2 linked regions of the Methylosarcina fibrata AML-C10 genome follow. The protein of the gene in region 2 interacts with the protein of the main gene of each other region in a pairwise test. Links are inferred from orthologs where the notes say so. Each region holds a gene or a part of one and is shown on either strand. Other genes may lie near its edges.

What was found.
Region 1: the proteins of rlmB (region 2) and A3OW_RS0119705 interact in binary tests that used the Escherichia coli proteins (3 or more experiments, as listed by UniProt). The link is inferred for Methylosarcina fibrata AML-C10 from one-to-one orthologs.

What each region holds. Positions count from the first base shown.
Region 1 is NZ_KB889965.1:4,201,614-4,205,241, reverse strand. The notes cover bases 1-2,983. They hold A3OW_RS0119705 (bifunctional ADP-dependent NAD(P)H-hydrate dehydratase/NAD(P)H-hydrate epimerase), read right to left. Parts: upstream 2,233-2,983; coding sequence 769-2,232; downstream 1-768. Other genes in these bases: A3OW_RS0119695 (archease), read left to right, coding at 2,572-2,983; tsaE (tRNA (adenosine(37)-N6)-threonylcarbamoyltransferase complex ATPase subunit type 1 TsaE), read right to left, coding at 323-769; A3OW_RS0119715 (N-acetylmuramoyl-L-alanine amidase), read right to left, coding at 1-264. In the rest of the region: more of A3OW_RS0119695, read left to right, coding at 2,984-3,021; A3OW_RS0119690 (RtcB family protein), read left to right, coding at 3,034-3,628. UniProt on the Escherichia coli protein: Bifunctional enzyme that catalyzes the epimerization of the S- and R-forms of NAD(P)HX and the dehydration of the S-form of NAD(P)HX at the expense of ADP, which is converted to AMP.
Region 2 is NZ_KB889965.1:34,684-38,859, reverse strand. What follows is about bases 725-3,609. They hold rlmB (23S rRNA (guanosine(2251)-2'-O)-methyltransferase RlmB), read right to left. Parts: upstream 2,600-3,609; coding sequence 1,850-2,599; downstream 725-1,849. Other genes in these bases: A3OW_RS27520 (hypothetical protein), read left to right, coding at 3,333-3,497; A3OW_RS0100185 (integration host factor subunit beta), read right to left, coding at 2,932-3,255; ccmA (cytochrome c biogenesis heme-transporting ATPase CcmA), read right to left, coding at 1,149-1,772; ccmB (heme exporter protein CcmB), read right to left, coding at 725-1,149. Outside these bases: A3OW_RS0100210 (heme ABC transporter permease), read right to left, coding at 1-370; more of ccmB, read right to left, coding at 475-724; A3OW_RS23635 (hypothetical protein), read left to right, coding at 3,618-4,176. UniProt on the Escherichia coli protein: Specifically methylates the ribose of guanosine 2251 in 23S rRNA.

The sequences.
Region 1 (3,628 bases), 4.2 Mb from region 2 along the record:
CACCCCGGAAAACAAGGGATGCTCGGCCGGCGGTTGACCCAAGGCGTGATCCAGATGGGCATTCCGGATGTTGACGACCAGACGGGGAGGTTGATCCAACAACTCGACCCGGTGATCGGGCTGCGAAGACACATCGATCATCATCCGGGCCCGCTTGGGTGCCGTCCAGTAATGCACGGAACTCACATCGACCGACTGCGCCTGTCCCGCCAGAGAGAAAAACAGTGATCCAGACAGAATGAGAGCTTTGCAGGAAATACGCATAACCACCACAAAAATGAAATGATAATCCGATTTAAATTATAGCAGTATCTCCATGTTTTTACAGGCCGGTTATTATTTTTTTCAAGTCCTCGGAAACTTTCTCCAGAAGCAAAAGCCGCCCTTCTTTATCGAAAGACAAACGGATCGCCAAATCGGGCTCTGGGACGTAACCTTTGCCCATGTCCGGCCATTCGATAAAACAGGTGCAGTCCTCCGAAAAATAATCTCCGATGCCTATCCATTCCAGTTCTTCTGGATCGGTAAGGCGATATAAATCAAAATGAAACACCTTCCGATGAGCCAGCGTATATTCTTCCACCAGCGTGTAGGTAGGGCTCTTGACCGCCCCCGAAAAACCGGCCGCCCGCAAAAAACCTCTCACCAGCGTCGTCTTACCGGCGCCCAAATCGCCTTCGAGATAAATCACGCATTGCGCCGGCAATAAAGAGTAAAGCTTCGCCCCGACCTGTTCCGTTTCCTCCGCGTTGTGCAAAAAACGCTGCATCAATTGACCAATTGTCTGAGATAAGGCATCAAATCGGTAGCCAGCAGCCCCCGCTCTCCGCCTTTGGCGGCGGCCAGATCGGCCGCCATGCCGTGCAGATAAACGCCCTGCTCCGCGCCCTCCTGCAAGTATAACCCTTGCGCCAGCAGGCCGGCAATCACTCCCGACAGCACGTCGCCCATGCCGCCCGAGGCCATGCCGGGATTGCCGGTGCCCGAGACCGCAACTCGGTCCGAGGAGGCGACCAAGGTTCCGGCCCCTTTCAGTACGGTGATGCCGCCGTAGCGCGACTGCAACGCCCGGGCAGCCTCAAATCGATCGCGAAGAATTTCAGCCGTTGCGCTGGCTAACAATCGGGCGGCTTCGCCGGGATGCGGCGTTAAAATCCAGTTCGGTTTCCTTACACCGGCAGACGCCAGCAGGTTCAGCCCGTCCGCATCCACCACCAACGGTTTTTGCGATTCGAGGACGGACGCCCACAGCGCTTTGGCCCAGTCGCTCTGGCCCAAACCCGGCCCCACCGCGATCACGTCGGTCTTTTCCAGCAATCCCGTCAATTGCTCCGGCGCCGCCACGCCGTGACACATCAATTCGGGCCGGTTCAGGTTCATCAGTCCTGCGTGTTCGGTCCGGGTCGCCACGCTGACCAGACCGGCGCCGACCCGCAACGCGGCCTCCCCGGCCATGCGCGCGGCGCCGCTGAATCCTTGGTCGCCGCCGACGATCAACACGTGCCCCATCTGGCCTTTATGAGCGCACCGGTCACGGAGGGGCAAGGGTTTCGCCACGACGCGGGTGACGTTCGAAGATACCCGCCGGAACACCGCTTCCGGAACCGACAGAGAAAAATAGACGATCTCGCCGGCGTACTCGGGCGCAGAGCCGGTGAACAATCCCTGCTTGAGGCCGATGAAACTGACCGTATACGTCGCCTTGACCGCACAATCCATGACGTTGCCGGTGTCGGCATGCAGCCCGGAAGGGATATCGACGGCAATCACGGGGACATCGAGCCCGTTGATCTCCCGAATCGCTTCGGCGTATCCTCCCGTTACCGGGCGATCCAGACCGGTTCCCAGCAAGGCATCCACAATCACATCGGCTTCCAAGGGCAATCCGGGCCGATACGCCGACACGGTTCCCGAAACCTTGCAAAAGTCACGGTAAGCCGTCAGTGCGTCGCCTTTGAGAGTTTCAGGATCGGACAGCGCCAGAACCCGCACTTTCATTCCCGACTCCAGCGCCTTTCTGGCGACGACGTACCCGTCTCCCGCGTTATTGCCGCTGCCGCAAAAAACGGCCAGCGACTGCGCATTCGGCCATTGTTGACGAAGAACCTGAAAAACCGCCTCGCCGGCCCGGCTCATCAGTTCGTAACCGGCAATATGGAAATCCTCGATCGCAATCCGGTCCAGTTCGCGGACTTGCGCGGCGCGGTACAGAGTGACGGGAAGTTTTTCCATAAGCAAAGCGATCAATCGGCGGGACGGGCTAAATTATACTTAAGACGTCTTCAATCCGGCCATCTTTTTCCCAGCCGATATGCCGTTTCAATTGGCAAAAAACCGGACAGGGCTTCCTCTCGCCCGTTCATGCAGGCCGAAAATACTCCGGCAAACAATGAACTTTTGCTATTCCATCCGGTTAAATTTATATTGTTTGATCTTCTCTTGGGCGCGAAAGTACGGCCGGAGAAGCGAGACAGTCTTTTACAACAACCTTCATCGCAACACCAAACGCCCGCCCTCCAAAGCATGAAGCAACCGCAGGCCGACGATTCATCCCCGACACCGACCGATTTTATGCCCCATGACAATTTCCATCGCCCACCTCAGCCATCCCGCTGGGAACATTTCGATCACGATGCCGACATGGGCATTCGAGGCATCGCGCCGACCCTGGCGCAGGCCTTCGAGCAGGCGGCGACCGCACTGACGGCGGTCGTTACCGATCCGGAAGGACTAACGCCTTCCGAAAACGTTGCCATCCACTTGGCGAATGCCGATCCTGAAATACTGTTTCTGGACTGGATCAACGAATTGATCTTCCAAATGGCCTCGCGCAGGCTTTTGTTCGGCCGTTACCGGGTAGCCATCGCCGACGGCGAATTGACGGCCACAGCCTCGGGGGAAGCGGTTGACGTCGCCCGGCACCAGCCCGCCGTCGAAATCAAGGGCGCCACGTTTACCGAATTGCGGGTTTATCAAAATTCCGGCGGCCTGTGGGTGGCCCAATGTGTCGTCGATGTTTAGCGGAGAGCCGAAATGGACACCAGTCAACTGATACAGCGTAACGAAACCTGCTGGGAAATTCCTGCCGAAGGAGCGATGCGGGTACCCGCGGTCATCTATGCCGATGCGGCATTGATCCGGGACATGGATCAAAAAGTGCATGACCAGATCACCAATGTCGCGGCCCTGCCCGGCATTGTCGAGGCCGCCTATGCGATGCCCGACGCGCATTGGGGCTACGGCTTTCCGATCGGCGGCGTCGCCGCGTTCGATCCCGAACAGGGCGGCATCGTTTCGGCGGGCGGCGTCGGCTTCGACATTTCCTGCGGCGTCCGAACCTTGCATACCGGCTTGACGATGGCCGACCTCCAGCCGCATCAAGTGCAAATAGCGGATGAACTGTACCGATCCATTCCGGCCGGCGTCGGCAGCCGGGGCAAATTGCAGCTAAACCATTCCGAAATGATCGCGATGCTGACCGGCGGGGCGAAATGGGCGGTCGAGCAGGGGTTCGGCGAAGCCCAGGATCTGGAACATACCGAAGAACGCGGCTGCATGGCCGAAGCGGAGCCCGCCCAGGTGTCCTCCAAGGCGCGGGAGCGGCAGCGGGAGGAGATGGGCACCCTGG
Region 2 (4,176 bases):
GCTTGCCCCAGAGCGAGCCCGTGACCAGCGCGATAAAGGTAAAACTGGCGCCTACCGGCGCGCTGCTGATCGCCACCACTTCCGCCAGCTTGATGCGCCAGACCAGCCCGATCGCTCCGGCCACGGCCATGACGACATAAATAAAGAGCGACATCCAGGCGCTCGGCACATGGATATAGATGATGCGGTAGCTGTCGCCCTGCTGATAATCGGACGGCGCCAGATAAAGTCCACCGTACAGCCCTGCCGCCGTCAGCAGGACGAAAACGGCGACAAGCCAGGGCATCATCCGCTCGGTCAGACCGTAAAAATGAGGCGGCGAAGCCATGCGGTGAAAAAATCGAACAACCGGATCTGGAATTAAAAACATACGAATTCAATAAACAGAGTCACGGAAAAGAGCATTCGGCTTGACATATTAGCCTGACCTGACCTTTCCCGTTCAACCGTAATTACCTCGGTTAAGAAACATCATTAATTAATACTCATCTTCAGCGCGGCGGCCGTCGGCCACGGAGCCAGCACCAGCGCCAGAAACAGAATGGAGATCAGAATGCTGATCTGGGCATCCACCGGCAGACCGCTGCCCGCCATGGACACCGCATTGCCGGCAAATATCAGCACCGGCACATACAACGGCAGCACCAGCAACGACAAAATCATGCCGCCCCGTCTGAGTCCTACGGTCAATGCCACGCCGATCGCGCCGATCAGGCTCAATACCGGCGTGCCCAACAGCAGGGTCAGCAGCAAAATGGCCAAGGACTGCTGCGGCAGCCCCAAAAACATCGCCAACAGCGGCGCCACCAGCACCAGCGGCAAACCGGTCACCAGCCAGTGCGCAAACACCTTCGCCAACACCAGAACGGAAGCCGGATGCGGGCTCAGTAAAATCTGTTCCAACGAGCCGTCGTCAAAGTCGGAACGGAACAGACTGTCCAGCGACAGCATCGCCGCCAGCAAGGCCGAAACCCAGATGATGCCCGGTGCGATTGCTTCCAGTAAATTAGGCTGGGCGCCGATCCCCAACGGAAACAGCGTAATGACCAGAATAAAAAACAGCAGTGGATTGATCATTTCCGAACGTCTCCGGAAAGCCAATATCAGATCGCGCCGAATGACGGCCCAAAAAGCCCGGGTTAAAGACATCAGGATAAATGGATGCGTTGTACGGGTGCACTGTGCAGGTCGAGGTCATGATGCGAGGTCAAGACGATCATGCCGCCGTTCATGCAATGTTCGATCATAAGGGTTTCAATCAGGGCGATGCCCTCTTTATCGAGCGAGGTAAAAGGCTCATCGAGTATCCATAAATGATTGTCAGTTATCAACAAACGGGCCAGCGATAAACGCCGTTTCTGGCCGGCAGACAGGGACTGAACCAAAACATCCTCATAGCCGGACAACCGCACCTTGGCCAAAGCCTGCTCGATCGAATAAACTCCGGGCCGACTCAACGCCAGGGACACCATTAAATTTTCCTGCACGGTCAATTCCTTTTTGATGCCGTCCAGATGGCCGACGTAGGCCATGTCGGCATAATACTGAGCGTTTTTGATCGAATCTCCGCACCAGAGCACCTGTCCGGCATCGGCCTCGCGAAAACCGCAGAGTATTCGCAGCAAGGAAGTCTTGCCGCTGCCGTTCCTGCCTTCCAGCAACAGGACCTGTCCCGGCGTCAGCTCGAAATTCAATCCGTCAAACAACAGCCGATCGTCGCGGCTACAGCTCAGACCGACGGCCTGGAGCGACCTGGTATTATATTCACTCATCCGATGAAGCAAGACAAAAAGGTACTGTCGTTAGTTCAAGATCGATTCGATTTAATTGAGGGTATTCTGTTTTATCCTCACGCCGGGCTAACCGAACGCTGACGCAGAATCTCATACAATAAAACGCCCGTAGCCACCGACAGATTAAGGCTTTCCACCTGCCCCTGCATCGGCAGGGACAGCAGCAGATCGCAGTGTTCGCGGGTCAGCCGGCGCATGCCTTTGCCTTCGGCGCCGATCACCAGGACCAGAGGCACCGTTAAATCGGTCTGGTAAGGGCTTTGCGAACCGTCGCCCGCCGCGCCGGCCACCCATATCCCCCGCTCCTTTAGCCAGCGCAGGGTACGGGATAAATTGGTCACCTGATAAACCGGCACCGTTTCGGCCGCACCGGAGGCGACTTTACATACCGTGGGCGTGATGCCGACAGCGTTATCCCGGGTTATTATAACACCATGTACGCCCGTCGCGTCGGCCGATCTTAGACAGGCTCCGAGATTATGAGGGTCCTGAACGTTATCGAGCACGAGAAATAAGGGAGTTGCCGCAAGACTCTCGACCGCCGTTTTAAGTTCGCTCTCCGACAATTCGGCGGGCAGTTCGACTTCGGCGACCACGCCTTGATGATTGTTGCCCTCCGACAAACGGTCCAGTTTCTTTCTATCGGCCTTTTCGGGCTCGATGCCGAGCCCCGCCAATTCATCCAGCAGTTGTGCCAAACGTTTGTCTTGCCTTTGCCGGTCGATCCAGACCTTGTTGATTTTGTTCGGCGTATGGTGCAACGCGGCCTGGACCGAGTGCAGACCCCATAATTTACTTGATTTCATTCAGTGAATTCTCAATGGCTCTGGTTTCGCACCGAGCGGATCGGGCCGGGCCTGAGCCCGTCGGAAATATCGATTGCGGCACATTGTACCCGGCTTTACCGGCTGAGTACATGGAAGGCGCCTGTTACTTCATTGCTTTCCGCAGCCAGCGTCCGTCTTTCCGGCTGCGGCAAGCCTCGGCACCGCAAATTGGCTCGCGGAGGCTGATCTTCCGAAAGAGGAATGACACGGCCCACGCCGCTGTTCACCGGACGGAAAAGATTGCCGAATTTCCTGTACAAGCCGCGAGGAGTAAGGATCCGGCTGTTGCCGGCCGGATCGAGGATGCACAGCTACGTTCGAGTCGTATTCTTGATGACGATGGGGCAAGTCAGGCGGGACTCGTCGACCCTCTGCCTCAGCTCCTTTCCCGGTTTGAAATGGACGGAATAGGCCGGCGGCAAATTCAACATTTCGCCCGAAAACGGATTTCGTCCTTGACGGGGCGCCCGATACCGCAGCGAGAAAGCGCCGAACCCGCGTATTTCAATGCGCTGATTGGCCACCAGGGCCTCGCTGATGAGGTCCAGGATGCAGTCGACCGCCGAATCAACGTCGGCTTTATCCAGATGAATCTGTCGTTTGGCTAAAGTTTCAATAAGTTCTGCTTTTGTCATGGTCACTTTTCCCTCCCGAGCAAGGCATTTGCTCAGAAAAGTAAAAATACGGGTTATGCCCCATTTGGATGCGGCAAATGCCCCAGTTTTTATCAGAGATAGGCCGTTTAGATGAAAAGATCGCTGGTTTTCAGGTAATTGCTTTGCTTAATCAGCTAGTAAGAGCACTATTCATGCCAAAAAAAGCGGCAAAATGCCGCGCGGCAATTTGCCACGTTTTCAAGCTCTGCTTTGCCGGGTAATCTATTTTCGACTCCTGGATGCGCTCCTCCTAAAGGGCCCAGAGTTGTTATTAGTATCCTTCCTCAATGGCGGCCGGTGCCAAACCAGGCCGCTTCTTTTTTCTCTCTTCGGGGATGACCATGAAGCGAAACGACTGCTTGCCGACGACAGAATCGGTCGATTCTCAAGATTTGATTTACAGGATTGCCTACCACGAAGCGGGCCATGCCGCCGGCATTCATTTGCACAATAAACAAAAACAGTTGCCTTCGGTATTTTTCCAGATTGTCCTGAAAAATGCCGCTGCCGGAATGCCTTCCGCAGCCAAAGCCCGGTTCGGAAAGCCCATTCCCTTTATTGCCGAAATTGAAGGAGGACGGCTCACGGAAACGCTGCCGATCGACGTGCTCGAAAGCAGCGGCTACTTTTCCCTTAGCACAACCGATGCCTATCGGACGGCGCTTGAAGCCGACATCGTCAACTTACTCATCGGAGCGGCGGCCGAAGCCAAGCATGTAGCTCTCCGCGAGACAAACAGGTTTGACCGCCACGCCGTCGGCCTTGCCTCCCTGCTTCGTTACGGCGGCGCTTCGGACCTGGCCGAGGCCTATCATTATCTCGAACACAGCATCGCTTCCCAACAGCGCCGTGAAGAAAAAATGGCCGAATTGTTTGACCGGGCCCTGGATTTTATAACCG